DNA from 2 places in the Vibrio ziniensis genome. Region 2 is predicted to be linked to the other one. Evidence: riboswitches for the same ligand, from Rfam matches in the RefSeq annotation. Region 2 holds a riboswitch; the other holds the start of a gene.
What was found. Region 2 has a riboswitch for thiamine pyrophosphate ahead of thiD (bifunctional hydroxymethylpyrimidine kinase/phosphomethylpyrimidine kinase). Riboswitches for the same ligand answer to the same signal wherever they lie in the genome.
Positions count from the first base shown of each region.

Region 1: linked by a shared signal. The riboswitch ahead of thiC (phosphomethylpyrimidine synthase ThiC) and the one ahead of thiD (bifunctional hydroxymethylpyrimidine kinase/phosphomethylpyrimidine kinase) in region 2 are both predicted to bind thiamine pyrophosphate.

Region 1 is NZ_CP049331.1:3,170,275-3,174,696, forward strand. Features, by position in the region: gene G5S32_RS14690 (thiamine phosphate synthase) at 1-353, opposite strand, end outside; gene thiC (phosphomethylpyrimidine synthase ThiC) at 357-2,324, opposite strand; TPP riboswitch at 2,434-2,532, opposite strand; gene crcB (fluoride efflux transporter CrcB) at 2,585-2,968, opposite strand; gene G5S32_RS14705 (multicopper oxidase family protein) at 3,105-4,422, opposite strand, start outside.
Region 2 is NZ_CP049331.1:1,965,334-1,969,755, forward strand. Features, by position in the region: gene G5S32_RS08960 (rRNA large subunit pseudouridine synthase E) at 1-74, shown strand, start outside; gene G5S32_RS08965 (alginate lyase family protein) at 154-1,341, shown strand; gene thiD (bifunctional hydroxymethylpyrimidine kinase/phosphomethylpyrimidine kinase) at 1,333-2,157, opposite strand; TPP riboswitch at 2,238-2,335, opposite strand; tRNA gene G5S32_RS08975 (tRNA-Lys) at 2,459-2,534, shown strand; gene hisIE (bifunctional phosphoribosyl-AMP cyclohydrolase/phosphoribosyl-ATP diphosphatase HisIE) at 2,566-3,177, opposite strand; gene hisF (imidazole glycerol phosphate synthase subunit HisF) at 3,174-3,947, opposite strand; gene hisA (1-(5-phosphoribosyl)-5-[(5-phosphoribosylamino)methylideneamino]imidazole-4-carboxamide isomerase) at 3,929-4,422, opposite strand, start outside.

The DNA of each region.
Region 1 (4,422 bases), 1.2 Mb from region 2:
TTAGAGGATGCATACTGATCAACTAAATGCGTGTCTACACCTAAGTGCTGCCAGCAATCAACCAATCTACCTGACTGAATAACACCAATAGAAACTGAACTAGAGGAAATACTAGCGTTGGGCTCCACACCATATGAGAGATCCAAAAACGATTTTTGGGGTTCTTCATTATCTAGGTTGAAGAGATTGCTAAATATACGAGAAGTTTGCCTATCAACAAGTTCAATAAATTGAGTCGGGCTTACACCCAACTCAATATCGCTGATATAAAAGCCCTGCATTTGAGCGAGCAATAATACTTGTTGAACCTCTCCCGTGAACTCAAGGCAATGAGATGGGATAAGTATTTTCACAAGTTACTCCTCAGTCACAACAGCATTCTGTTTCACCGCAGGATGGTATAACTCCGAACCTGACTGCAGAAACTCAGCAGACTTCTGACGCATACCCTCAACTCTTTCGTCAGAAAGTGAAGAGTCATCAAGCATTTTGATTTCTATCGCGTGATCCGCCGCGACTTGTTCTTTGTTATTGGCGTACTCCCTCACTTCTTGTGAGATCTTCATTGAACAGAACTTAGGACCACACATAGAACAGAAATGAGCGACCTTTCCAGACTCTTGAGGAAGAGTCTCATCGTGAAAAGCACGAGCAGTTACTGGATCGAGAGAAAGATTAAATTGGTCTTCCCAACGGAACTCAAAACGAGCCTTAGATAAAGCATTGTCACGGACTTGAGCACCCGGATGTCCCTTGGCAAGATCCGCAGCATGTGCAGCCAATTTATAGGTGATAAGCCCTGTTTTCACATCTTCCTTATTGGGTAAACCGAGATGCTCTTTAGGTGTTACATAACAAAGCATGGCACAGCCATACCAACCAATCATCGCCGCACCGATACCGGAAGTAATGTGGTCATAGCCAGGTGCAATATCCGTTGTCAGTGGACCAAGCGTATAGAAAGGCGCTTCATGGCAGTGCTTCAACTGTTCATCCATGTTCTCTCTAATCATGTGCATTGGTACATGCCCAGGGCCTTCGATAAACACCTGAACATCATAATCCCATGCAATTTTGCATAGCTCGCCGAGTGTTCTAAGCTCTGCAAACTGCGCTTCATCATTTGCATCAGCAACCGAACCCGGACGCAAGCCATCGCCTAAAGAAAGCGAGACATCATACTTAGCACAGATCTCACAAATCTCGCGAAAATGGGTATAGAGGAAGTTTTCCTGATGATGAGCTAAGCACCATTTTGCGATGATAGAGCCACCTCGCGACACAATGCCCGTAACACGCTTGGCTGTCATAGGTACGTAGCGAAGCAATAAGCCAGCGTGAATAGTGAAGTAATCAACACCCTGTTCAGCTTGTTCAAGTAAGGTATCTCGCATTACTTCCCATGTGAGGTTCTCAGCTACACCATTCACTTTTTCTAACGCCTGATACATAGGAACTGTACCAATTGGCACCGGACTATTACGCAGTATCCACTCGCGTGTTTCGTGAATGTTTCTGCCTGTAGAGAGATCCATTACCGTATCTGCACCCCAACGAGTTGCCCAAACAAGCTTTTCTACTTCTTCTTCAATAGAAGAACTCACTGATGAGTTACCTATATTGGCGTTCACTTTGACAAGAAAGTTACGACCAATAATCATAGGCTCAGCTTCAGGGTGGTTAATATTGCACGGAATAACCGCTCGCCCTTCAGCCACTTCTTTTCTCACGAACTCTGGCGTTATATCTTTTGGCAAGTTTGCATCAAAGCTCTGACCTGGATGCTGCTGATTAAGTTGTTCATCCTGATAACGGCGATTACCCATGTTTTCTCGTAGGGCAATAAACTCCATCTCTGGAGTAATAATTCCCTGACGAGCATAGTGTAGCTGAGTGACTCGTTTGCCCTCTTTAGCACGACGAATCAAAGGTAAGTTGCCATAACGCAACTCATCGAGTGTATGGTCATCCAAGCGTTGTTGAGCGTATTCAGAGCTCATAGAATGTAAAATCTCAGTATCGTTTCGCTCTTCCACCCAATGAGATCTTAACTTAGGCAGGCCACTATAGAGGTCGATCTGATGTTCTGGATCGGTATAAACACCAGAGGTATCGTAAACAGAGATGGGCTCGTTAGGCTCAAAAATCGGCGCGTCTTTACTGCCACCGACTAAGCTATCGGCTAGCGCAATTTCTCGCATCGGTACTCTAAGATCAGGTCTAGAGCCAGTAACATAAGTCTTAGTGGAATTTGGGTAAGGTTGAACAGAAAGAGTTTCAATAAACTGTTTTGCTTCCAGTCTCGCTTGTTTGCGATTCGACATAGCATTTTCCTTGTATTGTTTTAGGGATAAATGCTTGGCGGAAAGTTGTGTCAATAAGAGATGAGTAGACGGATCTTAGGTATGGGGCTGAAAGCCGACCAATCTAGAAAGAGGGTCTTCTCTTGTTCCCTTCGCTGGTACTAACCAGATCAGGTTCAACGGATCCCGAATAAACGGTCTCAGCCTTATGGCACTCCGACAAGTGAAACAATTATAGAGAAAGAATTTTAGTTAACCAAGTACAAAAATAGAGCTTTTGATCAACCTTTTATTAACCACTGGTATGCAAGCCACGCGGCGGAGATGCTGAGCAATACGTTTAGTAGCACGTTAAATCCCATTTTAACGAATGCGCCCTGCTGCATCATTAGCACGTTGTCCATCGAAAAAGTTGAAAAGGTCGTCAGTGCACCAAGGAAGCCCAGACCAATAATTTGTCTCCACGGGTATGGTGCGAGCCACTCGTTCTCGACTGCCGCAATCAACAATCCCATGATAAAGGAGCCGACCACGTTAACGGTTAGCGTACCGTATGGAAAAGAGCGACCAAATAGAGTGATACACATTTCTGATACGAGATATCGAGAACACGCACCTATCGCACCACCGACAGCGATAAGCCCCAAAATAGAAAATTGCCCCATGAAGCCTCCAAAAAACGTTTTGCTTATTGTACTGATTTATTGAGCACAAAAGAGCCAAAAATGATGAAAATTAATATCTCAAAATAAGCAAATACCACACAACAACTTGATACTTTTAAAAAGTTACATGAGTCACTTATACTACTTCAACGTATCCCATTAAGCCTGTTTTCATATGTTCAATCACATGACAGTGATACATCCATCGACCAGGGTTATCAGCAACAAACGCGGCTTTTGCCGAGCCGTTTTTTCCGAGTAGCACAGTATCGGTATGGAATAGTTCATCAACGGGTTTACCGTCGAGTTCCAAAACCGTAAAAGTATGTCCGTGTAAGTGGATCGGATGATGATACTGGGTGACATTCTTTAGATTGAAAATGTAGGTTTTGCCTAACTGCAACTTTGCCAGAGGCGCAGGAATGTGATTAGCACTCATCCCTTCCCACGCTCGCTTATTCATTAGCCAAAAGTTAGGTACTGCATGACCATCGCTGTTTGCTGGCGTCACAGCTCCTTCCCACTCAAAGACAAAGTCGATCAACTCAGCATTCTCTAAATCTATCTTTTGAATTGGATTAAGAGGCAGTGCAGGAATCGAAGTACTCTCGCTCAACTGTGATGGCTGACATTTAAATTCACACAGAGGGAACGGGAACTTACCTTTCATCTGGCGGACATAAACAGTATTTCCAGCCTTCGGAGCGATGAATGCAACATCAACCCGCATTCCTGGGCCAATCTTGTGCTGAGTAAGCTTGTAAGGCGTTTTTACTGGATTGCCATCAATGGCTACAATCCAAGCTTCGACACCTTCAATAGCAATGGGATAAGTAATAGTGTTGTCGACATTCGCTATTCGCAATCTAACGCTAGCGTTCTGTCTTATTTGGTAGCTAGGATTAGGCACACCATTAACTGTACCCCACTCTCCCGGTGTTCCCATTCGAGCACTGTAGCGCGGAATCATCAGATCTTTCCACTGACCACTTTTATCAAGATGCCAATGTTTAAGCGCTAGCTCATGCTCTTCATCGAAAGATACTGGATTGGCCTCTTCCACAACAATCAAACCAACCAACCCCATACCTAACTGTTTGACGCTATTCATATGCGGGTGATACCAGAAGGTACCAGCATCTGGTGGAGTGAACTCATAAACAAAGGTCTCACCAGGCATGATTGGCTTTTGGCTAAGAAACGGAACCCCATCCATGCCGATAGGTATCCGAAGACCATGCCAATGAATTGTTGTCGGCTCATCAAGCTTGTTAGTAAAGCGAATCGTCACTTTTTCACCCTGACGACAACGGATAGTTGGCGCAGGTATTGAGCCGTTAAAACCTAAAACAGACGTTTCATATCCGGGAACAACCTCAGCATGAGCAGGCTCAGCGGTAAGGTCATAAATAAATTGTTCATGATCGATCTTAACCAAAGAACACGCTGGTAAC
Region 2 (4,422 bases):
TGGTGCGCTATTCAATGGGCAATATTGAACTTGGTGATCTTCAACCAGGTGAATGGAAAGAGATTCGTTTATAACGGCTTGCTGGCTTCTCTCTGACAATCTGTTCAATCACAATCAACAAACCCGAAATCGAAAGGAAGAGGATATTTACTGATGTTTAAACGTCTAGCTTTGCTTTGTGTACTTATATTCTCTTTCACTGTTCAAAGTACGGTTCTCGAAAACACTCTTACCCCTATTAGCTACAATATTCGGGTTCTTGAAAACAATAAGAAAAACTTACAACACCTAAATCAACCTTTCACAACTCTTATTCGCAGAGCAGATAAAGCGTTAACTAATCCAATTGATCCTGTGACTAACAAGACGTTGATGCCTGCCAGTGGCGACAAACATGACTATTACAGTTTCGGTCCTTATTGGTGGCCAAATCCAGACACACCATCTGGTTTGCCTTATATCCGAAAAGATGGCGAATTCAATTTAGAAACCAGGACTTCTGCTACCGATATGCAAAGACTCATAACCTTTGCTAATAATGTAAAGTTGCTCGGTCTAGCCTACTACTTCTCCGACGATCAAAAATACGCAGATAAAGCGATTGAACAGCTCCGAGCTTGGTTTATCAACTCACAAACCAAAATGAATCCCAATATGAATCACGCACAAGCGATACCCGGTCGAGTTAACGGACGTGGTATTGGCATCATAGATAGTCGCGTATTAATTGGCGTTGTTGACGCTGTTGAATTGATAAAACCAACGCTCTCAGAAAAAGATTATCAAAGCATTGTTGCATGGTTTAGAGAGTTCAATCACTGGTTGGTGTCTAGTGTTAATGGCATCGATGAAGAAAAGCAGAACAACAATCACGGAACTTGGTATGACGCTCAGGTGGTAGCGTTTTCTTTATTTACCCACCAACCCGATATCGCCAAACAACGTTTGCAAATTACGAAAGCCAAGCGAATTGCAAACCAATTTGACCAAGACGGAAAACAAGATGCGGAACTAGCACGCACTCGCCCTTGGCATTATTCCAATTTCAATTTGCAGGCATACAGCTTACTCGGTGTATATGGAGAAAAGCTTGGGGTAGATATCTGGAGTTACCAGAACAACAGTATCGCACTTGAAAACGGCTATCAGTACATCGCCCAATACACCATTTCACCTGAGCGATGGAGTCTTAAAGAGTTCAAAAAAATCAGCCCAAGCATATCGTATTCAAACATGCTGTATGCCAGACATGCTTATGCTGACCCAATATTTAAAAAGGCGGTCACTAAGCTCAACCAATCCAAAGAGAACCAATCAGACATAGCAAATTTGCTATTTTGATTGATGCAACATAAAGAAGTGGTCCACCGGACCTCGACCCTGACCAACACTTAGCTTGTCTGCGCTTCCTATGGCTAGAGTGATGTATTCTTTAGCATGAGACACAGATTGCTGAAGGTCATCCCCCTGCGCGAGAAACGAAGCAATTGCCGATGACAAAGTGCAACCCGTCCCGTGCGTATTGATAGTATCAATTCTCTCTGCGCTTAATTGATGAATCTCATTCTGAGTGATAAGTAGATCATCACTGTAAGATGACTGCTCTAAATGCCCACCTTTTAGTAATACTGCTGAAGTACCTAGCTGCCGTAGAGACAAGACCATATCGTTAATTTCATCAGCATTATTAGGTTGTTCGAGACCAGTCAAAGCAGCCGCTTCAGGAAGATTAGGGGTAATAATATCTGCAAGAGGCAGCAGACATTCTTTCAGACTGGATATCGCGCTTTGTTTCAGCAACAGGTCACCGCTGGTTGCCACCATGACCGGGTCTAGCACGATAAATTGTGGTCTGTATTGACGAAGCTTATCTGCAACCAAATGGATGATGTCGCTATCCGCTAACATACCAATCTTAACAGCGACAATATTTAGGTCTCCAAACACCGCATCTAGTTGGCTTTCAATATGTGCTAGAGGAATGGGTAGAATGTCAGTAACACCTAAGGTATTTTGCGAAGTGATAGCCGTGATAACGGATGCCGCATAACCGCCTGTAGCAGAAATGGCTTTAATATCGGCTTGAATACCCGCGCCGCCGCCACTATCTGAACCAGCAATGGTAAGAACGACAGGAATTGAACTGGATTTATGCATAACTGTTCCTTTGGGGTATGACATACAGGAACAGACTCCCGAACACCTCTGAAGAAGATGGCAATACGAGAAATTCAATCGCGATGATTGGATTAGTTCCCTACGTCAGTATTAACTGAATCAGGTTCAACGGGTCTCGCAATGCGATCTCAGCCTTATGGCTCCCCGACTAATGGCGGACAGAATAACAATTATTTTGTCAGTTATGCAATTTATAACGAGCGCAGAGAATAAGTTACGTAATAGCGTCTATACTTTGTTAAGTAGAATTGTTGAGTAGAATTACACCGTGAGAACAAGTAGGCCGTTAACTCAGTTGGTAGAGTAGTTGACTCTTAATCAATCGGTCGCGGGTTCGAGCCCCGCACGGCCTACCAAAACGTTCTCTTCAGCTAATTAAAGCGCCCCTTACTTGTGACGCTCTTTGAGCTTATTAATCACGTCACTCATTGATAAACCTTGGTCTTGAAGCAAGACAAGCAAGTGATAGATCAAGTCCGCAGACTCACACACTAATTCCGCCTTATCGCCCGACGTCGCCGCAAGTGCGACTTCAACACCTTCTTCGCCCACTTTCTGCGAAATGCGTTTGGTGCCACGCGCATAAAGACTAGCGGTGTAAGAGGATTCAGGGTCGGCACTCTTGCGGGCAGCCAATAGCTGCTCAAGTTGATGAAGCCACACCATTTGTGACTCCTCTTGTGCATCACCGTCCCAACAAGTTGTTGTGCCAGTGTGGCACGTTGGACCAATCGGATTCACTTTCACCAGCAAGGTGTCTTGATCGCAGTCCAAAGCAATATTTTTTAACTGCAGCACGTTGCCAGAGGTTTCACCTTTGGTCCATAAACGCTGCTTAGTGCGCGAATAGAAAGTGACTTGTTCTGTTTCCAATGTTTTAGCTAGTGCTTCTTGGTTCATGTACCCCATCATCAGCACTTGGCTTGAACCAAAGTCCTGCACAATCGCAGGAACAAGACCATCAACCTTTTCCCAATTAATTCGTTCCGCTAGGCTCATAGTCTCACCTCAACCGCTTGTTGTTTTAAATATTGCTTGAGTTCACCAATATTGATGATTTGTTTGTGGAACACTGATGCAGCTAACGCGCCATCAACATTCGCTAATTTGAACGCATCGGCGAAATGCTCCATAGCACCCGCGCCACCAGAAGCAATCAAAGGTACGCGACATACAGATCGAACCATATTCAGTTGCTCTAGGTCGTAACCGTTACGTACACCGTCTTGGTTCATCATATTTAATACAATTTCACCCGCGCCACGTTTCTGCACTTCTTGAACCCAATCTTTGGTTTCCCACTTGGTTGCTTTAGTACGCGCTTCATCACCAGTGAACTGGTAGACCTGATATTTGCCCGTCTCTTTATCAAAATAGGAGTCGATACCTACAACGATACATTGCACGCCAAACTTATCCGCTAGATTGGTAATCAGGTCTGGATTCGCTAATGCTGGCGAGTTAATCGATACTTTGTCCGCTCCGAATTCGAGGATGCGAGCGGCATCTTCGGCTGATTTAATACCACCAGCGACACAGAAAGGAATGTCGATTACCTCTGCAACTCGCGCAACCCAGCTTTTATCCACCACACGACCATCACTGGATGCGGTGATATCGTAAAACACTAACTCATCAGCGCCCTCTTCCGCATAACGTTTTGCTAGCGGAACGATGTCTCCGATGATTTCGTGATTGCGGAACTGAACGCCTTTCACAACCTGTCCGTCACGAACGTCCAAACACGGAATTATACGTTTTGCCAACATGCGAACGCCTCCTCAGTGGTGAATTTACCATCCAGTAATGCTCGACCAACAATCACACCTGCTACACCACTGCCTTTCAGTGCTTCAATATCCGCTAAACTGCCGATACCGCCTGAAGATTGGAACTGAACCTGTGGGTATTGTTTGCAAAGGTCTACATACAGCTCAACGTTAGAACCGGCTAGCGTGCCGTCACGGGAAATGTCTGTGCAGAGTACATGTTTCAAACCGACGGTTAAATAATCATCAATCAGCTCTTCGATAGTGACACCTGAATCTTCCTGCCAACCGGAAATCGCCACTTTGCGTGTACCGTCAGCATCGATGTTTATATCCAGAGCCAGCACAATTTTTTCTGCGCCGTATTTGGTCATCCAACCTTTCACTAGTTCAGGTTGCTTAACAGCCGTTGAACCAACCACAACACGTTGCGCGCCAGCTTCGAGCAGATCAATCACGTCTTGCTCGCTGCGTA